Regions from separate parts of the Viridibacillus sp. NPDC096237 genome, predicted to be linked through region 4. Evidence: riboswitches for the same ligand, from Rfam matches in the RefSeq annotation. Region 4 holds a riboswitch; each other region holds the start of a gene.
The links. Region 4 has a riboswitch for S-adenosylmethionine ahead of metK (methionine adenosyltransferase). Riboswitches for the same ligand answer to the same signal wherever they lie in the genome.
Positions count from the first base shown of each region.

Region 1 (4,615 bases), on a different contig from region 4:
TTCAATTTTTTTACTTATTGATGATTTTAGACTATTAATGAACAGATTACAAGAAAAATCTTTCGGGAGAGGACAATTGTTTTTCTAGAAAGGTCAAATTAATCCATTAATAATAACATATTAACTGTATTTTAAATTTCCAGACAAATTGTTCATAGTATAAAATATTATACTTTGAAAAGGAAAAAGGATGACATAATGCCTCTCGTCATCCCTTGTCTTGATCTTTTCTTCTTATATAAATACTTATTTTGCTACTACCGCTTCATCTACTTTTGCGAAAGCATTATCTAGAGCTGCAATAATATCTTCAATTGCTTCTAAACCAATTGATAATCGTACAAGCTCTTCAGATACTCCTGCAGCTACTAATTCTTCCGCACTTAACTGTTGGTGTGTTGTAGATGCTGGATGAATGATTAACGAACGTGCATCACCAACATTAGCTACATGGGAGAATAACTCGATATTATCAATTAATTGACGACCGGCTTCACGCCCACCTTTAATACCGAATGTTAGAACTGAACCAAAGCCATTTTTTAAATATTTCTTTGCATTTTCATGAGTTGCACTGTCTTCAAAGCCATTGAAGCTAACCCACTCTACATTTTCGTGACTACGTAGATATTCTGCAACTTTTTGTGCATTTTCATTGTGGCGTGGTACACGTAAATGTAGTGTTTCGAGACCTTGAATTAATTGGAATGCATTGTCAGGACTTAATGTTGGGCCGAAATCACGTAGTAATTGAACGCGCAGACGAGTTGCGAATGCAGCACTTGCAGCATCAACACCATAGCGAATACCATGATAAGATGCATCTGGCTCAGTATAGTCAGGGAATTTCCCTTGTGTCCAATCAAATTTTCCAGCATCAACAGCGACTCCACCGATTACTGTACCGTGTCCACCAATCCATTTTGTTGCAGAGTGCACTACAATATCTGCTCCGAACTTGATTGGATTTGAACCATATGGTGATGGGAATGTATTATCAACAATTAATGGAATCTCATTTTCATGTGCGATATTTGCCAAGGCTTCAATATCTACTACAGTTAAACTTGGATTACCGATTGTTTCCACATAAATCGCTTTTGTATTTTCTTGAATTGCTGAACGGAAATTTTCTGGATCTCTTTCATCTACAAATGAAGCTGTTATGCCATAGCGTGGTAAAGTATTGGCTAATAAATTATATGTACCGCCATATAAACTACCTGAAGCAACGATATGATCTCCAGCACGAGCAATATTTAAAATTGAGAATGAAATAGCAGCCATTCCTGAAGATAATGCTACTGCTGCTGTTCCACCTTCTAAAAGTGCAACGCGTTTTTCGAATACATCGACAGTTGGGTTCATAATACGAGAATAAATATTACCAGGTTCTTCAAGTGCAAATAGTTTTTGAGCATGCTCCGAACTATTAAAAGCGTAAGCGGTTGTACGATAAATTGGTACCGCACGTGCACCTGTTGTTGGATCTGCTACTTGGCCACCGTGTAATAATAAAGTTTCTGGACGTAAGTTAGTCATCATTTATTCCTCCTGAATGTTTTTAGATGGCAAATCGGAGGTATGATGAGGATTTTGTGGAAAAACAAAAACCCTCTTCACTAAGAAGAGGGTTGCATACGCAATTTTTCCTCCCCTTATCTGTCAGATCCGATTAAAAATCTGTAGGAATTAGCACCATTGTGAGTTCGTCACTCACCGGTTGCTGGGCATCGTAGGGCCTATCCCTCCGCCGCTCTTGATAAGAGTATTTGATTCAGTTCCATCTTGTTGACAAGTATAGAAGATATATCGAACCGATGTCAATACCTTTATTTGTCTTTTCTGAAAATTAATTTAATAGATACTCTGTTTAGTCATATAAAATTAATTTAAGTAAACTTTAAATTATGGTAGCCTAAAGAAAGTAAATATTTTCATTTCACAAAGGGGTTTCTAATTATGGTAAAAGAATTACTACGTAGTCACTCTTCTGTACGCAAATATACAGGAGAAAGTATTCCTAAAGAAGTCATTATCGATTTAATTGAAACAGCACAAATGGCGGCAAGCTCTCATTTCGTACAAGCATACAGCGTCATTTGGGTTACGGATGAAGATAAGAAGAAAAAACTTGGAGAACTTTCAAATAATGAGTTCCAGTTTGGAACAGCTGGTGCTTCGTTTTTATTTTGTGTAGATTTTAAACGACTGCAAGTTGCTGGTCAAAAAAATGGTGTAGAAATTATTGCTGATTCTGCGGAAAACGTACTTGTAGGTGTTGCAGATGTTGCACTTTTCGCTCAAAACTTCGTTATTGCTGCTGAAGACCAAGGTTATGGTATTTGTTATATTGGTGGAGCGCGTAATAATCCAAATGAAATTAGCGAATTATTCGGGCTTCCAGAATACGTTTTCCCCTTGTTCGCTATAACAATCGGTGTACCTACTAAGCGAAATGAAACAAAACCTCGTTTACCAGTACAAGCTGTACTGCATGAAAATAATTATGATGTAGAACAATATGACACATTGCTAGATGAATATGATGCAACACTGGAAGCTTACTACGCTAGTCGTGGATCAAATCGTAAAATGGCTAACTGGACAAAACAAATGGCTGACTTCTTAATAGAGCAACGTCGACCACATATCAATGAATTTTTGGCGCAAAAAGGCTTTACTTGGAAGTAATAAAGGAACCTCTAAAATTAGGGATACCTAGTTTTAGAGGTTTTTTGTATGCGTTTGACCTAATTTGCTTCATTTTATAATACTAATTATCTCTTTCACTTAATCATAAACCTATGAAAAAACCTGCCACTATGAAGTGACAGGTAGACATTTCATTTTATTCTTTTACTAATCCTTCTATTACGAGCTCTTTTACAGGTAAGAAGACTTCGCCTGAGTTGATATATTTCACTTCGACTTTGTCGCCTTCTTCTAGATAGATTGCTAGTGGTACAACTTCTGAGTTGACACTATAGTTATCTTTGTTATCTAACATAAACGACACAGTTGTGAAATCGCCATTTTTCTCTTTATAAACTCGAACAATTTTCCCTTTAATTGTCGCTTGTTCTTGTTGCGAGCTACCGTTTACAGAACCGCCACCACGGCTTAAGATCGATTTATATTGTCTTAATGCCTCATTTGGAGTTGTACCTGAAACTGAAAGCTCAGGATTAGCTGCTGAGACGATGAAATAGTTTTGTAAGAAACCATTTGAATCGAGAACTGGTGTTAACCAGCTTGCCTCACCATAGAAGTTATAGATGATTGGCATTTGACCTTGCCATTTTTTCTCAATGAATTTCTTTTCGATTATTTGTAATGCACCTTGAGAATCCATGTACGAATCTTCTTGATTTCCAGTGTAATATGTTGCCTCTCCTGTGCGACCATTTGTAAGTGAATAGCCAAGCATCGAATCGACACCTTCTTTTGGACTTGTAAAGTCTGTGAAGTAGTACATATCGCCATTCTCATCAAATATCGGGCTAACATTTGCTTCAGTTCCTTCATCTGAAGGTAATTTCACATCTTTTTTACCAAATTTACTATTCCAGAAACCATGAATATAGTTACCGAAATAGCTATTTTGGAGACTAACTGCTTCAGGAGAAATTGCGCCATCGATAAATGCTGGAACATCTTTTAATGCAAATGTTTGGGATTTACCAGTTTCAGCATCTACCATGACAATTCCTTCTGCGTCAAAGCCGTTACGAGCTGTAATGAATTTACCATATGAACGAATATAATACGGTTTACCGTCATCATCTACTTCAAGTTGCGGCTCACCGTAGAAGATTTTCGTCGGATTTTCTAAACGAATATGACGCTCAATATTATAGTTTAAGAAAGACGAAGTTGTATATTTCATTTCTGATTTGATGAACTTTGGATTATCTGAAGAGTCTGTCGCACTCATTTTAAAATAACCCGGTGTTACTTTCCCCTTCGTCCATTTAAAGAAGCCTGAGAATTCAACAGGAGCGATGTATACAAATTCACCGTTTACCTTTTGAATTTGTAAGCTACCTAATTCATAGTAACTTGTATTTGGTACTTGGCTAAATGCTTTTTTCATTTTATTACGTGCAAATTTTGGTGGCACGCTTGCTGGCTTTTTTGTTTCATCGAATGCTTTCAATTCAACTTTTTGTGTCATTTCAGCTGATGAGAATTTATCATTCGCATTAAATAGAGGTGCCGTCAAAATATATACGCCAAAGCCTAAGCTTCCTAAAAACAGAATACCTTTTAAATTACGTTCCATACCACTTGCAGACCATGCTCCAAGCGCTGTTAAAACAATCATAGCTGGCCATAAAAGCGTCCAGTTTTGATCAATTATTAGAACATAGTAAATTGTAGCTGTAGCTATAAAAGCAACTATGAATACGAAAATAAAAAATTGGATTTTGAATTTGGTTTTCAAATCTCCATCTTCTGTCTTACTTGTTATCGGTACAATTAATAGTCCAGCTACTGCTGCAACTATGGCCGACATTATTAATGTAGCAATCATTTTAACCATCCTTTCACATATCTATTTTACGATACAACCTCTAGAAAGTTTCAGTTATATTTTTTATTAGAAAGGTTT
Region 1 is NZ_JBNNTI010000019.1:2,078-6,692, forward strand. Features, by position in the region: gene ACQKMD_RS11870 (O-acetylhomoserine aminocarboxypropyltransferase/cysteine synthase family protein) at 247-1,542, opposite strand; SAM riboswitch class I at 1,656-1,769, opposite strand; gene ACQKMD_RS11875 (NADPH-dependent oxidoreductase) at 1,963-2,694, shown strand; gene ACQKMD_RS11880 (hypothetical protein) at 2,852-4,537, opposite strand.
Region 1: linked by a shared signal. The riboswitch ahead of ACQKMD_RS11870 (O-acetylhomoserine aminocarboxypropyltransferase/cysteine synthase family protein) and the one ahead of metK (methionine adenosyltransferase) in region 4 are both predicted to bind S-adenosylmethionine.

Region 2 (4,615 bases), on a different contig from region 4:
GCTTGTTCTAAAACATTTAAGCATCTTAATAGAGTCGACTTACCTGATCCAGATGGCCCTATTATCGCTACAACTTGACCCTTTTCCACAGTTAAAGAAATTCCTTTTAATACTTCGTTATCTTTATATGATTTATGAAGATTCTGAACACTTATCATCCTTTTTCACTCCTTAATTACAGGTAAGGTACTTCCAAGCGATATTCTAATCGTCTCTGTAGCCAACCAATAATAATGGTTAATCCCCAGTAGATAATTGCAACAGCTAAGTAACTTTCCATATAAAGATAAGACTCTGCAGCAAGCATTTTAGCATGAGCTAAAATTTCTGCTAAGCCTAATACAAACGTTAAAGATGATTCTTTAATTAGCCCAATAAAATTATTACCAAGTGCAGGAACTGCTACTCGAATAGCCTGCGGAAAAATCACCTTTCTCATGGCTTGCATTTTTGTCATTCCTACAGACAAACAAGCGTCCATTTGATTGCTCTCAACTCCATTTAAAGAACCACGTAAAATTTCAGATAAATACGCTGCATTATTTAAGCTTAGACCGATTAAGGCTGCTTGTAAGGACGTTATAACAGCCATCTCTGGGAAAATCTGAGGAAGTCCAAAATATAAAACGAATAACTGCACAAGTAATGGTGTCCCTCTAAAAAATGAAATATATAATCGAGATAATGGATATAACACTTTCATTCGATTACGATCAATGAGAACAAGCATAATACTAATAAGGAATGAAATAATCATGGATACCATAGAAACACCTAATGTGATATATACATACTTCAATAACTGTGGTAACGACTCTAAAAAATACATAAAATCAAACTTCATTTTGTCACCTTCTATAACGATTTTACTTTATTTGTTTTATGCAATTTCAAAAACAATACGATTACCACTTGGATCTTCTACCGCAAACTTATTTCCCAAATCTTGAATTTGTGTTTGTTGTTTAATATATTTTTTTGCTGTTTCAAAATTTTCTGTTGTTGGTAATTTAAACCTTACTTCTTTCAATCCTGATTCATTTTCCGCCGCCTTTTGTAGCCCCTCACCCGACCATACATTTCCCGCAATATGATGATGATAGCCACCTGTCGAAATAAAGAATGCTGTATCAATAATTACCTGTTCCTCAAAACCTAACGTATTGACGTAAAAACCTACCGATTCCTCGATATTAGCCACTCGTAAATGGACATGGCCAACAATTGTTTCTGTTGGTAATTTACCATCTGTTTCAAAATCAGCTAACGGTGCTAATTCTTTAAAGTTAAGTGGATTACTACCGCCTGGATACTTATCCCAATCTTCACGATTACGATCAGCATATATCTCAATACCATTTCCTTCAATATCATACAAATAAAATGCCTCACTATATCCATGATCACTCGCACTATCTAATCTAGCAATTGGGATGAAGCGTTCAAAGTGCGGGAAACGTGAAGCTTGTTCTACTGGACTATCAATCGTTTCCTTATTACGCAGAATTTCGAAAAATTTCGTTGCAAATGCTTCTCTACTTGGTAATAAAAATGCTGTATGGAATAAACCTGTGCTTTTAGCCGGTTGTAATTTTTCTGCTGTTTTTTCTAATTCAAAAATAACTGTGTTACTACCTTTTCCACCAAACTTAGCATGTTGTGTATTTCTCTCTAATACATCAAGACCAACTACATTTTCATAAAATGCAATTTGACGCTCCAGATCCTTTACTTTTAAAATAACACTTCCTACTTGTGTCGCTCCATTCAATACAAACTTCTCTTGTTTTCCATCAATTCTTTGTACCATCTTAAAACCTCTCTCTTTTTTATTAACCAATTACGGAATAAACAACTTCTAATAAAAAACGCTCTTTCTACATAATCTAGAAAGAGAGTTGAGGGGAGCTAATTCAACTCTTATCTCTCATGATTTCATGCAATCATGTTGGAGTTAGCACCTTCCTAAACAATAGGGGTTGCTGAAACTTCAACGGGCCAATTCCCTCAGTTTCTCAAGATAAGAAATTCAGTTAATATTCCTAGTTAACTTATTGGTTTAATTGATTTTAAAACATTTTCTATAATTTAGCAACATTTTTTCCCAATTATTTTATTTCCATGAAAAATAATTCCTTAATTCGAATTAGAATTTTGAACAATAAAAAACTAGCATGAGAGAATTCCGATTCTCATGCTAGTTTTTTTGAATGCCTAAATTAAATATATTATTTTAATTTCCCTGCTTTTAAATCCTTATGCCATTGCAGTAAACCTGGAATGTCTGATTCATCAATAGCACCTGATTCTTTTGCCGCTTCAACTAACGCTTCGAAGTTTGATAGGCTATAGTAAGGAACACCAACTTCTTCAAAGGCTTGTTCAGCACGCGGTAATTTATATGAATACACTGAAACAACACCAAGTACTTCTGCCCCTTCACGACGAAGTGCTTCTACAGCTGTAATGCTTGAGCCACCTGTTGAAATGATATCTTCTACTACAACTACCTTTTGACCTGTTGAAAGTTTCCCTTCTGTTTGGTTACCACGACCATGGTCTTTTGGTTTTGAACGTACATATACCATTGGTAAGTCTAAAATATCACTTACCCATGCTGCATGCGGAATCCCTGCTGTTGCTGTACCAGCTACTACGTCTGTTTCTGGGAAGTTTTCTTTAATAAGCGCTGCAAGACCGTTTGCGATTGTTGTACGTACTTTTGGATAAGAAATCGTTAAACGTGTATCACAGTAGATTGGTGATTTAATACCTGAAGCCCAAGTAAATGGATCATTCGGACTTAGTTCTACCGCTCCTACTTCTAACATGCCTTGTGCTACTTCTTTTTGAATTGTCATTATTGTTGTCCTCCCCATAATTGTTGTACAGCATGGTACGATTCAACTGGATTTTCTGCTTGAGTTATTGCACGCCCTACTACGATTTGCGTCGAGCTTTCTTGACGTGCGAAATCAGGTGTAGCAACACGTTTTTGATCATGTGCTGCACCACCAGCCATACGAATTCCTGGTGTTACTTTTAAGAAGCTTTCTCCACATATTTCGCTGATTGCTTTTGCTTCAAGTACAGAGCAAACTATACCATCTAAACCCGCTGATTGTGCTAACTTGGCATAATGCAGTACTGATTGATCTAATGATAAATTGATTTTTTGCTCGTTTTGCATTTGCTCTTCAGTCGTTGAAGTTAACTGAGTTACCGCAATTAAAGCTGGTCGCTCTTTACCAGCCTCCGTTCCCTCTATTAGACCTTCAAGAGCAGCCGTCATCATATTGGAGCCGCCTGCAGCATGGACATTGACTAGATCTACACCTAGTTTTGCTAAGCCTTTCATCGCTGATTTCACCGTATTTGGAATATCATGCAGTTTTAAATCTAAAAATATGTCGTGACCTTGCGCTTTAATTTTGCGAATGATGTCTGGCCCTTCTTGTAAATAAAGCTCAAGACCCACCTTCACAAATAGTGGCTCGTTGAACTGAGAAAGAAATGTCATTACTTTCTGTTCATCTGAAAAATCTAACGCGATAATAGGCTTATCATTCATTTAGCGGTGGCTCCTTCCAATTACATCTGTTATTTTGTCATAACCTAATTCATCTAGCTTTTGTGGTAATGCTTCAATGATATTTGGGCATACAAATGGATCCACAAAGTTGGCAGTACCTACTGCTACAGCACTCGCCCCCACAGATAGGAAGTCGATAACATCCTCTGCAGTTGCAACTCCACCCATTCCAATAATAGGAATATTGACATTTCGACTTACTTCATGGACCATGCGAATTGCTACTGGTTTTACAGCCGGACCTGATAAACCTCCGGTACCATTAGCAATAATCGGTTTTCCCGTTTTCGGATGTAGACGCATACCGATCAATGTATTAATCATCGTAATACCATCTGCTCCGCCTGCTTCTACAGCTTTAGCAACTTCAGAAATATTCGTTACATTTGGTGATAGCTTTACATAGACTGGTACATCTGACACAGCCTTTACTGCAGCCGTTAAGTCACTTGCTGATTGTGGATCTGTACCGAATTGAATCCCGCCACATTTAACATTTGGACAAGAAATATTCAACTCTAATGCATGTACATTTGGTGCTTTTGAAATAGCTTCTGCTACTGCTACATAATCAGCAGTCTCTGTTCCAGCAACATTTGCAATAATCGGTACATCATATTTTTCTAACCAAGGAAGTTCATGTGTTAACACATGCTTTAGCCCTGGATTTTGTAAGCCAATGGCATTCAACATACCCGCTGCTGTTTCAGCAACACGTGGTGTTGGGTTACCCGAGCGCGTTTCTAATGTTGTAGCTTTAATCATGATTGCACCTAACTGAGATAGATCATAAAGTTGTGCATATTCTTGTCCAAATCCGAAGCACCCTGAAGCTGGGATAATTGGGTTTTTTAATGATAATCCTGGTAATTCGATTTGTAATCTATTCATAGCTTCACAACTCCTCTCGGGAAGACTGGACCGTCAGAACAGATCTTCAAGTATTCTTTATCAGTTGTATCTGTGGTATTACATACGCAGGCGAAACAAGCTCCAATACCGCAGCCCATGCGTTCTTCAAAG
Region 2 is NZ_JBNNTI010000001.1:424,773-429,387, forward strand. Features, by position in the region: gene ACQKMD_RS02195 (amino acid ABC transporter ATP-binding protein) at 1-158, opposite strand, end outside; gene ACQKMD_RS02200 (amino acid ABC transporter permease) at 176-844, opposite strand; gene ACQKMD_RS02205 (VOC family protein) at 881-1,810, opposite strand; SAM riboswitch class I at 1,918-2,027, opposite strand; gene pyrE (orotate phosphoribosyltransferase) at 2,229-2,861, opposite strand; gene pyrF (orotidine-5'-phosphate decarboxylase) at 2,861-3,571, opposite strand; gene ACQKMD_RS02220 (dihydroorotate dehydrogenase) at 3,572-4,483, opposite strand; gene ACQKMD_RS02225 (dihydroorotate dehydrogenase electron transfer subunit) at 4,480-4,615, opposite strand, start outside.
Region 2: linked by a shared signal. The riboswitch ahead of ACQKMD_RS02205 (VOC family protein) and the one ahead of metK (methionine adenosyltransferase) in region 4 are both predicted to bind S-adenosylmethionine.

Region 3 (4,615 bases), on a different contig from region 4:
CATGCTAATAAAGAAAAGTAATGAACAAATCAAATCACTTGAAAAACAGACGGAAATTGCAATGATAATATTCTTAATTTTAACAATATCGTCTATTATTTTAACTATTGTAACGGGTACCATTTTGTTCCGTTCAATTAAACGTAACACATTAGCTATTAATAGATCTATTCTGGATATTGCTCAAGCAAACGGGGACTTGACTAAACGAGTAAAAGTAAAAACAAAAGATGAATTTGCTGAAATCGCCAATAGTACAAATGTGTTAATCACATCCATCTCTTCATTAGTCAAACGCGTGAGTACACTTGCTGAAAGTGTATCTGCTAGTGGGCAACAATTAATGGCTTCAGCCGATGAAAATTCGAATATTATCCAATCAATTGCCGATACAACAGGTGAAATCGCTGAAGGTAGCGAGCAAACGATGCTACGTATGAATAACGCCGTTCAAAAGATGAATTTGTTAGAAGAAGCTGCACGTTACTTAAGTACAGATGCTGAACATGTGAAAACAGCAACTGATCAAATGAAGATTGCTGCTGAACTTGGTGAAAAAAGCGTAGAACAGTCTTCAAAAGTGATGATGTTGATAGAAGAAACTATGGCTAATACAACAGAAACTGTTGAAGCACTAGGTAAAAAATCATCCGATATTACTTCCATTATTCGTACAATTACTGATATCTCAGAACTAACAAACTTACTGGCCCTTAATGCAGCCATCGAAGCAGCTCGTGCTGGTGAACATGGTAAAGGATTCGCTGTCGTAGCAGATGAGGTTCGAAAGCTAGCTGAGCAATCTCAAAAAGCCGCACTGGAAGTAACGGGGATCGTTTCATCAATTCAATCAGAAGTACAAGCTATTATCACACAAAATCATGATGGTGTACAAAATGTGATACACGGTGTTGAAGTGACAAATGAAACAAATGCTTCTTTAGATAAAATTATTAAACAAACAAACGATACTGTAGCGATTATTAACAAAATGGTCATTCAAATTGAGCAAACTTTAAGCTATAGCCAAGAAGTGGCTGCCTCCTTTATAGAAGTAAATCAGATTGCAGAAAATACAGCAATGAGCACAGAGCGTTCCGCAGCTTCTGCAGAAGAAGGCTCTGCATCAATGCAAGAAATTACAGCTTCAGCAGTTGAACTATCCAATCAAGCTGACGAATTACGAAAAGTGGTTGGGGAATTCAAAGTATAACTTTTTCACTAAATGACTTGCAATTTCTATTGAGATTGCAAGTTTTTTTATTCCGCTCATTAATTTATATGTATTAGAAATTCCTTCGTTCATAATGTTATTACCCCAATCCTCCCTTCTTAAGACAACATTTCATGTGATAACAATGATTACACTGGGATGTTAGTCGTATATAAAAAAATGGCAGGAGACATGACATCATCTCTCGTCCATTTACATATTAACAAATTCGGCATACGTTTTATTACCATGTACTTTGCAGCCATATAGATAACATTTTAAAACATAGTATGGCTCGAAATAAATTCTTGGGCGGTAGCCCTTCAAAATTCGTCCAATCAGTGTATTATATTTTTCTTTTGTATGTTGTAAGTCCATATTGGATTCTTCGAGATTTTCCTCTATCAACGCTTTATCTATTGCTCTTACACTACTTTTTACAATTTCATCAGCAGTTTCTGTTTTCATCTGGTCTATAATATCTGACGCTTCTTCTACTCTACCTAATTGAATAAGCGCATAAACATAATGTTCTACCCAATCATACGATCTAACAATTTCTCTCCATCCTATTTCAAACAAAGGAATTGCTTCTTCAAAGTAGTTAATTTGCGCATAAAGTTCAGCAACATTTACTTCACCCATATAATTTTCATCATCTGCATTAACTTTTTTAAGCGTATTAAGTACAGAATCGTAATCATCTAAATATAAGTAAGAAACCATTTCCGCATATTTTAAAAAATCGCCATCAGTTGCAGATTTTTTATAATGTTCTGCTGCTTTTTCAAAATTGTCCATGTTAAAATATGCTGCTGCTAAATTCCCATGAACTACTTCAGTATCTTCCATTTTTAAAGCATATTCTAAAATTCTGATTGCTGAAATATATTTTTCCATTCGCAAATAAATTTCACCTAGTAAAGCAAAAGGAAAATAATGTTTTGGTTGTTGTTCTATTGCTTCAGCTAAGAGCGGTAAAGCTTTGTAATATTCTTCAGCGTCTTTAATATAAAAACATGCTAAGTTATGGAGCGATTGTATATCTCTTTTTTCTATTACTGCTTGCTCTAGCATCATTTGAGCTTCTTCAAATTTAAATTCTTGTAATAACTGATTAACAGCTATGTCATTTAAATTCATCTCGTCACCTTCCAATTCAACTATGCAAATAATAGCATATTCATATAAAAATTGTACCACTTCTCAAAACTTATCAACTTTTCAAATTATACTTGTTTCATAAAAATGTTGATATTCTCATGTTTACATGGTAAAATTTCATTATTATCAACTTTCAAACAATTGAATATACTTACTTATCAAGAGAGATGGAGGGACTTGGCCCGACGATATCTCAGCAACCACCCTATTTGCGGCAAGGTGCTAATTCCAGTAGACGTAGTCTTGTAGATAAGGAGATTGACTTCATATTTTGAAGGCCCTCTTCCTTAGAGGGCCTTTTACTTTTTTAATAAAGGATGATGACATGATGACAAACAACCGTATTGAAACACGCCTAGTTCAGCTTGGTAATAACACTGATCAAAAAACGGGTGCTATTAACACACCGATTTACCTTTCGACAGCCTATAAACATGCGGGTCTTGGACAATCTACTGGCTACGATTATACACGGACAAAAAATCCGACACGCACTGTATTAGAGGAAGCTATAGCTAACTTAGAATCTGGAGACGCTGGCTTTGCCTGTAGTAGTGGGATGGCTGCTATTCAATTAGTATTGTCCCTTTTCAAATCAGGTGATGAGCTTATTTTACCTGAGGATATTTACGGTGGAACTTACCGTTTACTTGCTCAATACCATGAACAATATGCGATTAAACCTCATTATGCGAAATTCTCTTCAACTGAAGAAGTTGAGTCCTACATTAACGACAAAACGCGCGCCATTTTTATTGAGACTCCAACTAACCCTTTAATACAGGAATTTGATATTGAGCTATATGCAAAGCTTGCAAAAAAACATCATTTACTTCTGATTGTTGATAATACCTTCTTAACACCCTACTATCAACGTCCAATAGAGCTAGGTGCTGATATTGTTCTACATAGTGCAACTAAATACATCGGTGGCCATAATGATGTTCTGGCTGGGCTTGTCGTTAGTAAAGGTGAAGAGCTTAGCGAAAAACTATTCACAAATCATAATGCAGCAGGTGCAACACTTGCTCCATTCGACTCATGGTTACTGCTACGAGGATTAAAAACGTTACATCTTCGCATGAAACAACATACGGAAAATGCTAAGCAAATCGCGGCTTATCTAGAACAAGAACCTTTAGTAAAAGACGTTCTGTTTGCTGGTAAAGGCGGCATGATTTCTTTCCGTTTACAAAAAGGTGACTTAGTTGGTAAGTTTTTAGAAAGCTTGAAATTAATCGTCTTCGCTGAAAGCTTGGGCGGTGTGGAAAGCTTTATCACATATCCAACTACACAAACACATGCGGATATTCCAGAAGAAGAACGTATAGCTCGGGGTGTTGATGACTCTTTACTTCGCTTTTCTGTGGGTATTGAAGAAGCAGAAGATTTAATCGCCGATTTACAACAAGTTTTTTCTATCTTAGAAAAAGAGGTGTCATCATATGAGTTCAATTAATGAACAAATCGAAACAAGTTTAATCACCGCTTCTACTCGTGGTAATTACGAGCAAAAAACTGGTGCAGTAAATGTTCCAATATACTTATCATCTACATTTGATCAGGAACATTTCGATTCTTTTGGTCCGTATGATTATAGTCGTTCTGGCAATCCAACTCGTGATGCTTTAGAGAAGACAATTGCTGAACTTGAAGGTGGTACTCGTGGATTTGCATTCTCTTCAGGAATTGCAGCCATTGCTTCCGCCTTTATGATCTTAGAAGCCGGCGACCATATTGTTGTGACATCTGAAGTATACGGTGGAACATACCGTTTCGTAACACAAGTGTTAACAAAGTTTGGAATTGAACATACATTTGCTGATTTCTCTGAATTAGCATCAGTTGAAGCAGCTATACGTCCAAATACAAAGGTATTATATATAGAAACACCAGCTAATCCCCTTTTAGGTATTACTGATATAGAAAGTGTTGTGGCTATTGCAAAGGCAAATGGTGCTCTAACGTTTTTAGATAACACTTTTATGACACCTTTATATCAACGTCCATTAGATCTTGGTGTGGATGTTGTATTACACAGTGCAACTAAGTTTTTAGGGGGGCACAGTGATATTATCGCAGGGCTTGCAGTAACAAAAGACGTAGATCTTGGTAACAGAATCTACTTCATGCAAAACTCATTCGGTGCTATTTTAGGTGCGCAAGATTCCTTCTCTTTAATTCAAGGTATCAAAACGTTAAATGCCCGTTTAACACAATCAACAGCATCCGCATCAA
Region 3 is NZ_JBNNTI010000020.1:38,520-43,134, forward strand. Features, by position in the region: gene ACQKMD_RS12380 (methyl-accepting chemotaxis protein) at 1-1,213, shown strand, start outside; gene ACQKMD_RS12385 (tetratricopeptide repeat protein) at 1,427-2,356, opposite strand; SAM riboswitch class I at 2,530-2,633, shown strand; gene ACQKMD_RS12390 (methionine biosynthesis PLP-dependent protein) at 2,706-3,836, shown strand; gene ACQKMD_RS12395 (aminotransferase class V-fold PLP-dependent enzyme) at 3,832-4,615, shown strand, end outside.
Region 3: linked by a shared signal. The riboswitch ahead of ACQKMD_RS12390 (methionine biosynthesis PLP-dependent protein) and the one ahead of metK (methionine adenosyltransferase) in region 4 are both predicted to bind S-adenosylmethionine.

Region 4 (4,615 bases):
TCATTACAATTATTATAATTTTTATTATTTTGAATATGGTGTTAGGGCTAATTAATGCGTTTGTGTAATTTTGGGGGGCTCTTATTAATTATTCGCTATTCAAAACAAGAAACGTATTCGATTTATATTTCGAATACGCTTTTTAATTTGAATGAAATCAACAATCAAGTTAGATATAGCCTTAGATAAAATACTCTTCGAATATTAACTTTTATGCCATTTTTGACCTTTGCCAAGTACAATTGGCGAGTTCTTTAAATTCTCAGTAGCAAAAGTAAGCATCGCTTTCATTGGACACTTTTTTTAGAGGTTGTTCACCACATCCTCAATTTTTCTCATAAGATATTCTTGAGGTAGTTGATCAAGTCATTTCAATTTGATCTCTTTCAGGATTATTTTTTCACGTCACCATTCTCCATTACCTCAAAAATTTTGTTTTTATTACATGTGTAGTTGATTTGAGCGGAGGTGGCGCCCGCCCGCGGAAAGCGTCCACCGTAGCGGAAATCAACGGTCGTATCTATTTATATATATTCTAAAATAAAAAGACCACTCAAAGAGTAGTCTTTTCTAATTTATTAGTTGAATTAAGCGATAGGACCGCCGTTTTTCACGATATCTTCTGATACAACACCGAATTTTTTGAAGTTTTCTCGGAACATGTCAGCAAGAGCAGAAGCTTTTTGATCATAAGCTTCTTTATCTTTCCATGCGTTACGTGGATTTAATACTTCAGTTGGAACACCTTCAACAGCTACAGGTATTTCTAGACCGAAGATAGCATCTTTTTCAGTGGAGACGTTATTTAATTTACCATCGATTGCGGCACGAACCATTGAACGAGTATAAGAAAGTTTCATACGGTTACCAACGCCATATTCTCCACCAGTCCAACCAGTGTTTACTAAGAATACGTTTACTTTGTGTTCATCGATCTTGTTACCTAACATTTCAGCATATACTGTTGCCGGAAGTGGTAGGAATGGAGAACCGAAGCATGTTGAGAATACTGGTTCAGGTGAAGTAACACCGCGTTCAGTACCTGCCAATTTAGATGTGAAACCACTTAAGAAGTGATACATTGCTTGCTCTTTTGTTAATTTACTGATTGGAGGCAATACGCCAAATGCATCTGCAGTTAAGAAGATGATTGTTTTTGTATGACCTGCAACAGATGGATCAACAATGTTTTCGATATTTTGAATTGGGTAAGCAACACGGGTATTTTCCGTTAGCGAACCATCGTCGTAATTTGGAATACGTGTTTCTTCATCAATTACTACGTTTTCTAGTACAGTACCAAAACTGATAGCATTGTAAATTTCAGGTTCTTTCTCTTTAGAAAGGTTGATAGTTTTAGCATAGCATCCACCTTCGATATTGAATACACCGTTGTCAGACCAACCATGCTCATCATCGCCGATTAATTTACGGTCTGCATCTGCAGATAAAGTTGTTTTACCTGTTCCAGATAAACCGAAGAATAGTGCTACATCGCCTGCTTCACCAACGTTTGCTGAACAGTGCATTGAAAGAATACCTTGTTGTGGTAATAAGTAGTTCATGATACTGAAAATCGATTTTTTCATCTCACCAGCGTATTCAGTTCCGCCAATTAGGATGATGCGTTTTTCAAGAGAAACGATAATGAAAGTTTCAGAATCAGTTCCATCTACTGCCGGGTCCGCTTTGAAAGTTGGAGCAGAAACGATTGTGAAGTCAGCTTCATGTGTTTCTAGCTCTGCTTCAGTAGGACGAATGAATAATTGATGTGCAAATAGGTTATGCCAAGCGTATTCATTTACTACTCGAATAGCTAAACGAGATGATGTATCTGCACCTGCAAAACCGTTAAATACAAATAATTCTTCTTTTTCTTTCAAGTAGTTAACTACTTTAGTGTACAATGAATCGAAGATATCCGATGAGATTGGTCTATTTACTTTACCCCAATCAATTTTATCTTTCGAACTTTCTTCTTCAACCATATATTTATCTTTAGGAGAACGACCTGTATATTTTCCTGTGACTGCTCTTACAGCACCATCAACAGTTAAGATTGCTTCACCGCGTGAAGAAGCTTTTTCTGTTAATTGTGGTACTGAAAGTTGTTCCAGAATATTTTCACCTTTCAATAATTCCTTCAGTTCATTCGTAATTTCTACTGAATTCATCGTTTTACGTACCATCCTTTTTATATTATTTCTCTTGTTAGAGGGGATTTATATTTCATTTTCGAAATTAGTATAACACATTTAGTTAAATAATCTATACTAATTGCAATATAATTTTTATGAAAATTGTACTTTTTTTTAAGAAATAAAAAAGATGTTGACAACTAAGCTATAATGTTCTAATATGTGAAATTGAACGGATACTCTTATCCCGAGCTGGTGGAGGGTCAGGCCCTATGAAACCCGGCAACCTGCATTGTGTTTTTATGTGATGCGCTGGTGCTTAATCTGATGCAAGGATTTTATCCTTGAACGATAAGAGTGAAAGGTGCTTATGAATTATTCCCTTCCACTCATTAGTAATAATGGGTGGAAGGGTTTTTTTATCTAAAATAGACCAATTCCTAAATTTTTGATAAGTATATGTAATTTATGCGGTTCTATTTATATATAGTGGCACTTTCTAGAATCCTCGTGTTAAAAGCAGCAACGGCTTGGTGTTCAATCCTACTGGAAAGAACTAACATGGGTAATGAGTACCGTATCATTTCCGAGGCAATCTCGCAGATAATAGGAGGAAACCAAATGACAAACCGTCGACTGTTTACATCAGAGAGTGTAACAGAAGGACATCCAGATAAAATTTGTGATCAAATTTCGGATGCCATTTTAGATGAAATCGTTTCAAAAGACCCGAATGCACGTGTTGCGTGTGAAACTACAGTAACAACTGGTCTTGTATTAGTAGCAGGAGAGATTACAACATCAACTTATGTTGATATTCCTAAAATCGTTCGTGAAACGGTAATGGAAATCGGCTATACGCGTGGTAAATATGGCTTTGACGGTGAAAACGTTGCTGTTTTAACAGCAATCGGTGAGCAGTCAGCTGATATCGCATTGGGTGTTGACCAAGCTCTTGAAGCACGTGAAGGTTCAATGACAGATGAAGACATTGAAGCAATTGGTGCTGGTGACCAAGGTTTAATGTTTGGATTCGCTTGTAATGAAACACCTGAGTTAATGCCTTTACCTATTAGCTTGGCACATAAATTAGCTCGTCGATTATCAGAAGTTCGTAAAACACAAGAGTTAGCTTATTTACGTCCGGATGGTAAAACTCAAGTGACAATTGAATATGATGAAAATAATCATCCTGTTCGCGTTGACACAATCGTTATTTCAACTCAGCATGATCCAGAAGTGACATTAGAGCAAATTAAAGAAGATTTACAAGCGTGCGTAATTGCTCCGGTTGTTCCTACTGAATTACTTGATGAGAACACAAAATACTTTATCAACCCAACTGGTCGCTTTGTAATTGGTGGACCAAAAGGTGACGCAGGGTTAACAGGACGCAAAATTATCGTAGATACTTACGGTGGATACGCTCGCCATGGTGGCGGTGCATTCTCTGGTAAGGATGCGACTAAGGTGGATCGTTCTGCAGCTTATGCGGCGCGTTATGTTGCAAAAAATATTGTAGCAGCTGAACTTGCCGAGCGTTGTGAAGTACAACTTGCTTATGCGATTGGTGTTGCACAACCAGTTTCAATTGCAATCGATACTTTCGGTACTGGTAAAGTGAAAGAAGCAGATTTGGTTGAGTGGGTTCGTGAATTATTTGATTTACGCCCAGCAGGCATTATTAAAATGCTTGATTTACGCCGCCCTATCTACAAACAAACAGCTGCTTATGGCCATTTCGGCCGTACAGATTTGAATGTTCCATGGGAAGCTACAGATAAAGCTACCGTTTTAAAAGATAAAGCTGGACTTTAATTCATTCTGGAAAATCCCAATAATACTAAATATCCCGAGTTACATATTGATTATTTTAGTAATCAAATGTAGCTTGGGATATTTTTTGTTTTTATATAGAAGAAACTCACAATAAGAAATTAAAAAAACCTGAGAAATCGTATGAAAAACGATACTCAGGCTTCTAGATTTAGTTATTTTTGTAGTGATTTATAATATTGTCCTTTTTCATAATACTCATTCACAATGCGATCCATATCTTTTTTATCTTCTTCAGTTAACTCGCGAATAACCTTTGCAGGGCGTCCAAATACTAATGTGTTAGGAGGGATTATCTTACCTTGTGAAACGAGACTGCCGGCACCAATAAATGCGCCTTCACCAATTTCAGCACCATCTAGGATAATTGAAGCCATCCCAACAAGAGCGCCTTTTTTTACAGTACAGCTATGTAATGTTACTTGATGTCCAATTGTCACATCGTCTTCTAAGATAAGTGGATATGCAGGACTTTGATGTAAACAACATAAATCTTGGATATTTACTTTGCGTCCTATAATTGTAGGAGAAACATCTCCACGGATAACCGTATTATAAAAAATAGAAGAATCAGGTCCTATAGTAACATCGCCAGTGATAATAACGTTATCGCCGACAAAAGCGGATGGGTCAATAGATGG
Region 4 is NZ_JBNNTI010000007.1:109,066-113,680, reverse strand. Features, by position in the region: gene pckA (phosphoenolpyruvate carboxykinase (ATP)) at 588-2,174, opposite strand; SAM riboswitch class I at 2,378-2,496, shown strand; gene metK (methionine adenosyltransferase) at 2,760-3,956, shown strand; gene ACQKMD_RS06900 (gamma carbonic anhydrase family protein) at 4,130-4,615, opposite strand, start outside.